One region of the Kocuria sp. KH4 genome, then DNA from elsewhere that is predicted to be linked to it. Evidence: riboswitches for the same ligand, from Rfam matches in the RefSeq annotation. Region 1 holds a riboswitch; each other region holds the start of a gene.

The links. A riboswitch is a leader RNA that binds a small molecule or an ion and turns the genes downstream of it on or off. The one in region 1 is predicted to bind thiamine pyrophosphate.
Region 2: another riboswitch for thiamine pyrophosphate. It lies ahead of ACWCOM_RS02165 (FAD-dependent oxidoreductase); the one in region 1 lies ahead of ACWCOM_RS01590 (ECF transporter S component).
Region 3: another riboswitch for thiamine pyrophosphate. It lies ahead of thiM (hydroxyethylthiazole kinase); the one in region 1 lies ahead of ACWCOM_RS01590 (ECF transporter S component).

Annotation. Positions count from the first base shown of each region.
Region 1 is NZ_JBSJYX010000001.1:328,534-331,777, reverse strand. It holds gene ACWCOM_RS01610 (Na+/H+ antiporter subunit E) at 1-532, shown strand, start outside; gene ACWCOM_RS01605 (monovalent cation/H+ antiporter complex subunit F) at 529-801, shown strand; gene mnhG (monovalent cation/H(+) antiporter subunit G) at 807-1,301, shown strand; gene ACWCOM_RS01595 (DUF4235 domain-containing protein) at 1,359-1,637, shown strand; TPP riboswitch at 1,801-1,922, shown strand; gene ACWCOM_RS01590 (ECF transporter S component) at 2,011-2,631, shown strand; gene ACWCOM_RS01585 (ABC transporter ATP-binding protein) at 2,628-3,244, shown strand, end outside.
Region 2 is NZ_JBSJYX010000002.1:10,307-13,550, reverse strand. It holds gene ACWCOM_RS02175 (hypothetical protein) at 1-734, opposite strand, end outside; gene thiE (thiamine phosphate synthase) at 883-1,602, opposite strand; TPP riboswitch at 1,618-1,721, shown strand; gene ACWCOM_RS02165 (FAD-dependent oxidoreductase) at 1,711-3,054, shown strand; gene thiS (sulfur carrier protein ThiS) at 3,051-3,244, shown strand, end outside.
Region 3 is NZ_JBSJYX010000025.1:39,364-42,607, reverse strand. It holds gene ACWCOM_RS15615 (Rne/Rng family ribonuclease) at 1-586, shown strand, start outside; gene ACWCOM_RS15610 (nuclear transport factor 2 family protein) at 827-1,561, shown strand; TPP riboswitch at 1,601-1,694, shown strand; gene thiM (hydroxyethylthiazole kinase) at 1,686-2,558, shown strand; gene thiE (thiamine phosphate synthase) at 2,555-3,235, shown strand; gene thiD (bifunctional hydroxymethylpyrimidine kinase/phosphomethylpyrimidine kinase) at 3,232-3,244, shown strand, end outside.

The DNA of each region.
Region 1 (3,244 bases):
GCAGTTCGCCGTCTTCGCCGTGAGCTTCGTGGGGCAGGTCGCCAAGGCCAGCGTGGACGTCATGCTCGTCGCGGTCCTCGTGGGCCCCCGGACCCGCAGCGCGGTCGTGGGCGTGGACCTGCGCACCCGCTCGGACCTGCTGCTCACCGCCACCGGCCACACCATGGCCCTGATCCCCGGCTCCATCCTGGTGGAGGTGGACCGCGCCCGGTCCACGCTCTACTTCCACGCGCTCAACGTCCGCACCCCCGAGGATGCCGAGGCCTTCCGGCGGTCGGCGCGGCAGGTCGAGGCCGCGTGGATCCGCATCATGGGCACCCGGGAGGAGCTCACCGCCCTGCGGGCCGAACGGCGCGGAGGGGACGGGGAAGGGCACGCGCAGGGGGACAGCGCGGCGATCAGCTCCCCGGTGACGTCCGGGCAGCAGATCGTCGGCGGACGGCGGGCCGACGTCCCCACCGGGACCGCCGAGCCCGGCGAGACCACCCGCAGCACCCGCACCACCCGGACCACCGAGGAGGACCGCCCGTGATGGGAATCGCCGTGGCCGTCGCCGCCGTGCTGCTCAGCGCGGCCGCCACGGGCACCCTCTACCGCCTGGCCAAGGGGCCGTCGCTGCTGGACCGGGTGGTGGCCACCGACGTCCTGCTGGCCATCGTGGCGGCCTCGCTGGCCGTGGAGATGGCCTACCACCAGCACCTCAACAACCTCATCCTCATGGTGATCGTCTCCCTGGTGGGGTTCATCGGCGCCGTGACCGTGGCGCGCTTCGCCACCCAGACCGCCGAGCACGGGAAGTGAGCCCCGTGCTGGACACCGTCCTGGACGCCGCCGCGGCCGTGTGCCTGGTCCTCGGGGCGCTGATGTCCCTGGCCGCCGCGATCGGGCTCGTCCGCTTCCCGGACCTGCTGACCCGCATGCACGCGGGGACCAAGCCGCAGGTCTTCGGGCTGCTGCTCATGCTCAGCGCCGTCGCCCTGGAGAACCGGGACCCGGTCATGATCCCGCTGATCGCGCTGGGCTGGATCTTCCAGCTGCTCACCGTGCCCGTCTCGGCGCACATGGTGGGCCGCTCCACCTACCGCACCAAGCACCTCAACCGGGCCACCCTGACGCGGGACGACCTGCAGGAGGTCCTCAACCGTGCCGGCGAGCCGGGCGGCAGCGGGGCGGCCCCGACCGGGCCCGCCCCCGCCCGCACCGACGGGGCCCGTCCCGGCGAGACCCTCCTCGACCCGCCCGCCGCGGACGGCCAGCACGCCGACGGACAGCAGACTGACGGATCCCGGGAGACACGTTAGGCTGGGCACGATCGACGGGCGCATCCGCGCCGCCCCGACGACAAGGAGCAGCAGTCCATGAACACGAAGATCCTCGAACTCGCCGGCACCGGCCTCTCGCTGGGCGGCGTGGCGCTCTCGCACAAGGTGCTCGGCGCCGCGTGGACGCGCATCACGGGGAACCCGCCCCCCGCCAAGAACCCGGACCCGGAGGAGGCCTGGACCGGCATCATCATCTGGTCCCTCGTGACCGGCCTCGTCGGCACGGTCATCAAGGTCGGGATCTCCCGCCAGATCGCGAAGATGGACTCGTCGTCCCGGAGCAACCCCAGGGCCTCGAGCCAGGCCGAGGTCTGAGCGCCGGCCGCCACCTCGCGCAGGGGCCCCTCCGGGCGGACACCGCAGCGGTGTCCGCCCGGACGGGCCCCTGCGTCGTCCGGGGGCGCCCCGCGACCCCGGACGGGCACGCGTGCCCGCGGCCGTGCACGGAGCGGGCGGGAGCGGGGTAGACTCGGTGCCACTGAAACGACAGGGGAGCGCACCCCGCCGGCGACGGCGGCAGAGCGCTGAGAGTGCGGATCACCGCAGACCCTCGAACCTGCTCCGGTTAGCACCGGCGAAGGGAGTCGAGCACCTCAGGGGTGGCTCGCGGACGTGCGCTCCGGCCGTGTCCGCGCGAACCCTTCCCCTCCTGGCACCGATGGCTCGCTGAGCCCAGGAGGAACACACCGTGAACACCACCACCCACCGTCCCGCCGGACGCAGCCGCACGTCCGGGTCCTCGTCCTGGCGCGTCGTCGACATCGTCGTGGCCGCCGTCCTCGCCGCCGTGTGCGCGGTCGTCTTCTGGGCGTGGTCGAACCTGCTCTACCCCGTGGTCGGCGCCGCCGCGGTGACCTATCCGCCCGCCGTGGGCCTGATCGCCGGCGGCTGGCTCGTGGCCGGCGTGCTCGGCGGCCTGATCATCCGCAAGCCGGGCGCCGCGCTGTTCTGCGAGCTGCTCGCCGCGGTCATCGAGGGCTTCCTCGGCACCCACTTTGGCTGGACCGTGGTCCTGTCCGGCCTCGTCCAGGGCCTCGGCGCCGAGCTGGTCTTCGCCGCGGTGCGCTACCGCCGCTACAACGCCGCCGTGGCCGCCGCCGCCGGTGCGGTCAGCGGCGTCTTCCTCGGCGTCAACGAGAGCATCATCTACAACTACGAGTGGGCCCTCGGCCACCAGGTCGTCTACGTGGTCCTCGCGGCCCTCTCGGGCGCGGTGCTCGCCGGGCTGCTGCTGTGGGCGGTGGTGAAGGCCCTCGCCGCCACGGGCGTGCTGCAGGGCCTGGCCTCGGGCCGGGTCGCGCGGCGATGACCGCCGCGGCGGTGCGCCCTCCCGGTGCGCCCACCGCCGCGGGGGCCCGCATCGAGGCCCGCGGCTTCGGCTGGCACCACCCCGGCCGGGAGACCCCCGCCCTGCAGGGCATCGACCTCGCGGTCGGGCCGGGGGAGCGGGTGCTTCTGCTGGGGCCGAGCGGGGCGGGGAAGTCGACGCTGCTGCACGCCCTCGCGGGGGTCTTGCACGACGACGACGGGCTCTCCCGGCAGGGGGAGCTGCTGCTCGACGGCGCGGACCCGGACCGGGTCCGGGGCCGCGCGGGCCTCGTGCAGCAGGACCCCGAGTCCCAGGTGGTGCTCTCCCGGATCGGGGACGACACCGCCTTCGGCCTCGAGAACCTCGCCGTGCCCCGGGAGCAGATCTGGCCGCGGGTCCGCGCCGCCCTCGACGACGTGGGGCTGCCCCTGCCGCTCGAGCACCCCACCGCCGCCCTCTCCGGCGGGCAGAAGCAGCGCCTGGCGCTCGCCGGGGCCGTGGCGATGAGCCCGGGGCTGCTCCTCCTCGACGAGCCCACCGCGAACCTGGACCCCGCCGGGGTGCGGCAGGTCCGGGACGCGGTGGCCCGGTGCCTGGACCGCAGCGGGGCCAC
Region 2 (3,244 bases), on a different contig from region 1:
GTGGCGGGGCTCACGCCCCACTGCGGGGCCTGCGGGGCGTCCGCGATCGAGGGCGGCGACGACGGCGGCCCGGCCGGGCCGCTCGCCGGTGCCGTCGGTGTCGGAGGAGCGACCGGGGGCGCTGCGGGCGGCGGCGTCCCGCCGGAGAGCACGGGCCCGTCCTCGCGGTGGCCCCGCTCGGCCTCCGTCAGCAGGGCCACGAAGCGCTCCAGGGACTCCGAGCCGTCGTACTCGCGGGCCAGGAAGCGCTCGGCGCGGCGGCGCACCACCCGGTAGACGCGCCCGTCGTCGGGGATCGAGAGGTCCCGGGCGGCCCGGGCCACGGCCAGCGGCGGCTGCTCGGGCAGCGGGTTCGTGCCCCACTCCAGCAGCCCGGTCAGCAGCGGCCGTTCCAGCACCGAGGCCATCGCCGCGCGGGCGCCGGGCACGCGGGTGAGCTCCAGCAGCCCGCTCGGCGGGGCCGAGGGGCAGCCCGGGACGTCGCCGGGCAGCCGGGCCGCCCGCTCGAGCCAGAACGTGTCGCCGAAGAGGGTGGCCAGCAGCACGGCCGCCGCGAGCCGGTCCTCGCCGGGGGCGGCGTCCTCCGGGGCGCCCTCCTCCCAGTGGGTGCCCAGCGCCCGCCGGGCGGGCTCGCCGGCCAGCCGGACGCGCAGCTGCACGTCCTCCGGGCCGCGGGCGGTCTGCGCGGGATGCTCCACCGCGTGCCGCACCTGCGGGTCGAGCTCGGGGTCCATGGGCCACTCCTCCGTCGTCGTCCGTGAGGTCCATGCTCCCAGATCGGGCTGTGCGGCGGCGGGGAGCCGGTGGGGAGTTGCGCCGGGCGCGTCCGGCGCAGGCCCCGCCCGGCGTGTCCGGCGGGAAGCGTGCCGGGCGGGGAGTGCGTCAGGCGGGGAGCAGGCTGCGCAGCTGCCCGGCGGCCAGGCGCGGGTCCGGGGCCTCGGTGACCGCCCGCACCACCACGGCGCCGCGCGCCCCGGCGGCCAGCACCTCGGGGAGGCGCTGCTCGTCGATGCCGCCGATGGCGAACCACGGCACGGGCGCGGCCGCCGGGTCGGCGTCCAGCCGGGCCTCGGTCAGCGCGGCGACCTCCCGCACGAGGCCCAGGCCGGTGGCGGGCCGGCCCGGCTTGGTGGGGGTCTCCCACACGGGCCCGGTGCAGAAGTAGTCCACGTCCGGGTCGGCCAGCGCGGCCCGAGCCTGGTCGAGGTCGTGGGTGGAGCGGCCGATCAGCACGTCGGGGCCGAGCAGCCCCCGGGCCTGGGCGGGGGTGAGGTCGCGCTGGCCGGCGTGGAAGACGTCCGCGCCCACGAGCGCGGCGAGGTCGGCGCGGTCGTTGACGGCGACCAGCGTGCCGTACTCGGCGGCGACCCGGCCCAGCAGCCGCAGGGCGGCGATCTCCTCGTCGGTGTCGATGCTCCGGTCCCGCAGCTGGACGACGTCCGTCCCGCCGGCGCAGACGGCGTGCAGGAACTCCTCGAGGTCCCCCTGGATGCGGCGCGCGTCGGTGCACACGTACAGCCGGGCGGCGAGGAGCCGGTCCGTGCGCGTGGTGCGCAGCGGCGAAGCGGCGGGGGCGGGGACGTCCTGGGTATGCTGGGTCACACGCTGATGATAGGTCAGCGGTTCTGCGGGAGCCCCACGAGGGGCTGAGAGGGCGTCCGGCGCCGACCGCCACACCTGATGCGGGTCATGCCGCCGTAGGAAAGGACGATGCCGGTGACGTCCGTGCCCCCCGTTCCGAGCTCCGCCGCCCAGCACGTGCGGGCCGACGTCGCCGTGGTCGGAGCCGGGGTGGTCGGCCTGGCCACAGCGTGGGAGCTGCGCCGCCGCGGCCGCTCGGTGGCCGTGGTGGACCCCGAGCCCGGTGCCGGGGCCAGCCGGGCCGCGGCCGGGATGCTCGCCCCGGTGAGCGAGGTCCAGTACCAGCAGGAGCCGCTCTACCCCCTCATGCTCGCCTCGGCCGCCGCCTACCCGGCGTTCGTGGCCGCCGTGCAGGAGGCGGCCGGCGGCTCGGTGGGCCACCGCGCCACCGAGACGCTCGTGTGCGGCGTCGACGCCGCCGACCGGCAGGCCCTGGCGGACCTGCGGGAGCTCCAGCGGCGCCACGGCATGGCCGTGGAGCCGCTCCCGCTGCGCGCCGCCCGGGCCCTGGAGCCGGCCCTGAGCCCGCGGCTGTCCGCCGTGCACCGCGTGCCCGACGACCACCAGGTGGACCCGCGCCGGCTCGTGGCCGGGCTGCTCGCCGCCCTCGTCGCCCCCGCGCTCCCCGTCCCCGCGCTCCCCGGCCCGTCCGGGGCCTGCGGGACGGACGGCGCCGACGGCGGGCCCGCCCGCCTGGTGCACGACCGCGCCACGGGCCTGCGCCACGGCCCCGACGGCGCGGTGACGGGCCTGCACCTGGCCTGCGGCGGGATGGTCTCGGCGGCGGAGACGGTCCTCGCCCCCGGCACCGGTCTCACCGGCCTGGCAGGCCTGCCCGGGTCCTGGCGGCCGCCGCTGCGCCCGGTGCACGGGGACATCCTCCGCGCCCGCCCGCCCCGCGGGGCGCCGCCCCTGCTCGAGCGCACCGTCCGGGGCCTGGTCCACGGGGTGCCCGTCTACCTGGTGCCCCGCGACGACGGGACGGTGGTGATCGGGGCGACCTCCCGCGAGGACGGCCTCGACGGGACCAGCGCCGGGGGCGTGTTCCGGCTGCTGCGCGACGCCCAGGCCGTGGTCCCCGGCGTCGCCGACCTCGAGCTGGTCGAGGCCATGGCCCGCGCCCGGCCCGGGACCCCGGACGACATCCCGTACCTGGGCCGCGTCCGCGGACCGGAGGCAGGCCCGGTGCCCGGTCTCGTGGTCTCCACCGGCTACTTCCGCCACGGCGTGCTGCTCGCCCCGCTGGCCGCCCGCCTCGCCGCGGAGCTGGTGCTCGGCCGCTCCGGCGCGGACCCGGGCCCCGACGCCGAGTACCTGGCCACCACCGACCCGCACCGCTTCGACCGTCCCGTCGAGGCGCCCACCACGGACCCCGCGACCGGGTCCCGCACCCCGCACAGGAGCACCCGATGACCGCCATCACCCTCAACGGCCGCCCGCACGTCGTGGCCGGGGACACCACCGTCGGAGACCTCGTGGCCGAGACCGTCGGGCGGCCCCTGGGCCCCGACGGCGCCCCGCTGGACGGCCGCCGGCTGGGCGTGGCCGTGGCGGTGGACGCCGCCGTGGTCCCGCGCAGCCGCTGGGGTCGGACCCCCGTGGC
Region 3 (3,244 bases), on a different contig from region 1:
GACCCGCTCCCCGGCCGAGCCCGAGCCCACCGCCGAGGAGCCCACCGCCGAGCAGGGCTCGCGCCTGACGATCAAGGGCGAGGTCATCGAGCTCCCGCAGGGCCACGCGTCCGACACCGAGGAGCCCGCCGAGGCGCCCCACCTGAGCCTGGACTCGCTGGCGGAGGCCTTCGGCCCGCGGACGCCGGAGCGGCGCACCCCCGCGCCGGCCGGCGACACCGGGGCGCCCGCCGCCGCGGCCCCGGACGAGACGGCCGGACCGGCGCCGCGTCCCGCCGAGGAGCGCCCGGCCACGGGCGGCGCCCCGGCCGGACCCTCCTCCGGGACGCCGGTCGGGACGCCGGTCGAGGCGCCCGCGGAGCCGGCGCGCCCGCGCCGCCGCTCGCGCCGCGCCTCGGCCCCGGCCGCCCGACCGGGGGAGGCCCAGGTGACCGCCGGTCAGGCGGCCGCCGCCGAGGGCGGACGGCACGAGGCCACCACCGCCGCTGCGCTCCCGCAGCGCGCCGCCGGGGACGGGCCGACCGTCGTGGGCGTCGGCGTCAAGGCCGAGGACCTCACCAGCGGCCGGCCCGCCGGCCAGGGCTGAGCGCCCGCCCGCCGAGGCACCCCGAAGGACCCCGACCCGCCGGTCGGGGTCCTTCGCCGTCACCGGGCCCGTCCTCCGGCCCGGCGCGGGACCGGTGCCTGCCAGCCTCCCGCCGGACCCCCGGCCGTCACACGACCCGCCCTCCTGTCCGGCCGCCCGGGTGCGGGAGTAGCGTGGTCGCACCACACGCGGGCGGCCCGACCGGGCGGACCCCCGGCCCGCAGCGCCGAGGGGATGGCCATGAGCAGCAAGCAGATCGTACTCACCGCGGGCACCGAGCTCTTCGGGCACCGGGACCCCTCGGCCCTGGACCGGCACTGGGCCCCGGACTTCCGGCAGCACTCCGGGCTCGGCCCCGACGGCCGGGAGGGGCTGCGCGCCGTCCTCCACCGGCTGCCGGAGGACTTCCGGATCGAGACCCTGCGCGTGCTCGAGGACGGGGACATGGTCGCCGTCCACTGCGTCTACCACGGCCTCGGCCCGGAGCCGCTCGTGGCGGTGGACGTCTTCCGCGTGGCCGGCGACCGCCTCGCCGAGCACTGGGACGCCCTCGCGCCGCTGCCCGGCGGGGCCGCCGGGGCGCACCGGATCGACGGCCCCCGGCAGGTCACGGACCACGAGCACACCGCGGCGAACAAGGCGCTGATCACCGAGTGGGTGCACGAACGGCTCCTGGGCGCGGACCGTGAGGCCCTCCGGGAGCTGGCCCGCGATCCGCGCTACGCCGAGCACGGCGCCGGCCCGGACGCCCCGCTCTCCCGGCGCGTCCTCCACCGGGTGCTCGGCGAGGGCGACCTCGTCCTGACCGTCACCGAGGGCACGCTCGCGCCCGACGGCGCGGACCCGGAGCACGGCGGCCGGCGACCGGCCGGCTGCTACGACCTGTGGCGGGTCGTGGACGGGCGGATCCTCGAGCACTGGGAGGTCGTCCAGCCCGTCCCCGAGCGGATGCCGCACGGCAACGGCTTCTTCTGACCGGGCGGGCCGGCGCCGGCCGGGGGCTAGACTGGCGGAACACCTGACACGGGGTGCCGCGCGAGCGGCTGAGATCACACCCGTCGAACCTGATCTAGCCAGTACTAGCGAAGGGATGTCGCTGATGCGCGATGCCGTACCCCCGCCCGCCCGCACCGCAGGAGCCGAGGGGGCGCCACCGGACCCCGCGCTCGCCGAGGACGCCGCCACGGCCCTCGAGGAGCTGCGCACCGCGGCGCCGCTGGTGCAGTGCATCACCAACACCGTGGTCGCCAACGTCACCGCCAACGTCCTGCTGGCCGTGGGCGCCTCCCCGGCCATGACCGACATCCAGGGCGAGGGCGGAGTCTTCGCCGAGCTCGCCGACGGGCTGCTCGTGAACACCGGAACGCCCACCGCCGAGCAGCGCGGCGCCGCCTACGAGGCCGTCGGCGCCCGCCAGCGGGCCGGCCGCCCCTGGGTCCTGGACCCCGTGGCCGTGGGCGCCCTGCCCGTGCGCACCGCGCTGGCCCGCGACCTGCTGCGGCACCGCCCGGCGATCGTGCGCGGCAACGCCTCGGAGATCCTGGGTCTCGCCGGCGGCGCCGGCGGCCGGGGCACGGACGCCACCCACGGCGTCGACGCCGCCCGGGACGCCGCCGCCGCGCTCGCCGCGCAGGCCGGCTCGGCCGTGGCCGTCTCGGGCCCGGTCGACCTCGTGCACGCCCCCGGCGGGGGCGTGGTGCGCGTGCCGCACGGCACGCCGCTGCTGACCCGGGTCACCGGCGGCGGCTGCGCCCTGGGCGCCCTCATGGCCGCCTTCACCGCGGTGCGCGCCGATCCCGCCGCGGCGGCGATCGCCGCCACGGCGGTCTACACCCTGGCGGCCGAGGACGCCGCCGCCGGCTGCGCCGGTCCCGGCTCCTTCGCGGTGGCCCTGCTCGACCGGCTGCACGCCATCACCCCGGAGCAGCTCGCCGCCCGGGCGGAGCTCGTGCGCGAGGAGGGTGGCCGGTGAGCGCCCGCCTCGACCCCGCCGCCCTGGCCCTGCACCTCGTGACCGACACGGCGCTCAGCGCCCCGCGCAGCGTGCCCGACGTCGTGGCGGCCGCCGTCGCCGGGGGAGCCACCATGGTCCAGGTCCGGGAGAAGCACGCCCCGGCCCGGGAGCTGGTGGCCCTGCTCGTGGCCGTCGCGGAGCGCGTGGGACGGGACGTCCCCGTGCTCGTCGACGACCGGGCCGACGCCTACCTGGCCGCCCGGGCGGCCGGGGCGCCCGTCGCCGGGGTGCACGTCGGCCAGAGCGACCTGCCCGTGGAGCTGGCCCGGCGGATCTGCGGGCCGGACGCGGTGGTGGGGCTGAGCGCCGCCACGGCGCCGGAGCTCGACGCCGCTGCCGCCCTGCCCCCGGGCACCGTCGACTACCTCGGGGTCGGTGCCGTGCGCGCCACCCGGACGAAGCCCGACCACCCCGAGCCGCTGGGCGTCGAGGGCTTCGCCCGCGCCGCGGCCCGCGCCACCCTGCCGTGCCTGGCGATCGGCGGGGTGCGGGTCGAGGACGCCGCCGCCCTGCGCGCGGCCGGTGCGGCGGGGCTGGCCGTGGTCTCCGGGATCTGCGCCGACCCCGATCCCGGGGCCGCGGCCGCCCGGTACGTGCTCGCCTTCGGCCGCGTCCCCGAGGAGGTGGCCCGATGAGCGCCCGGG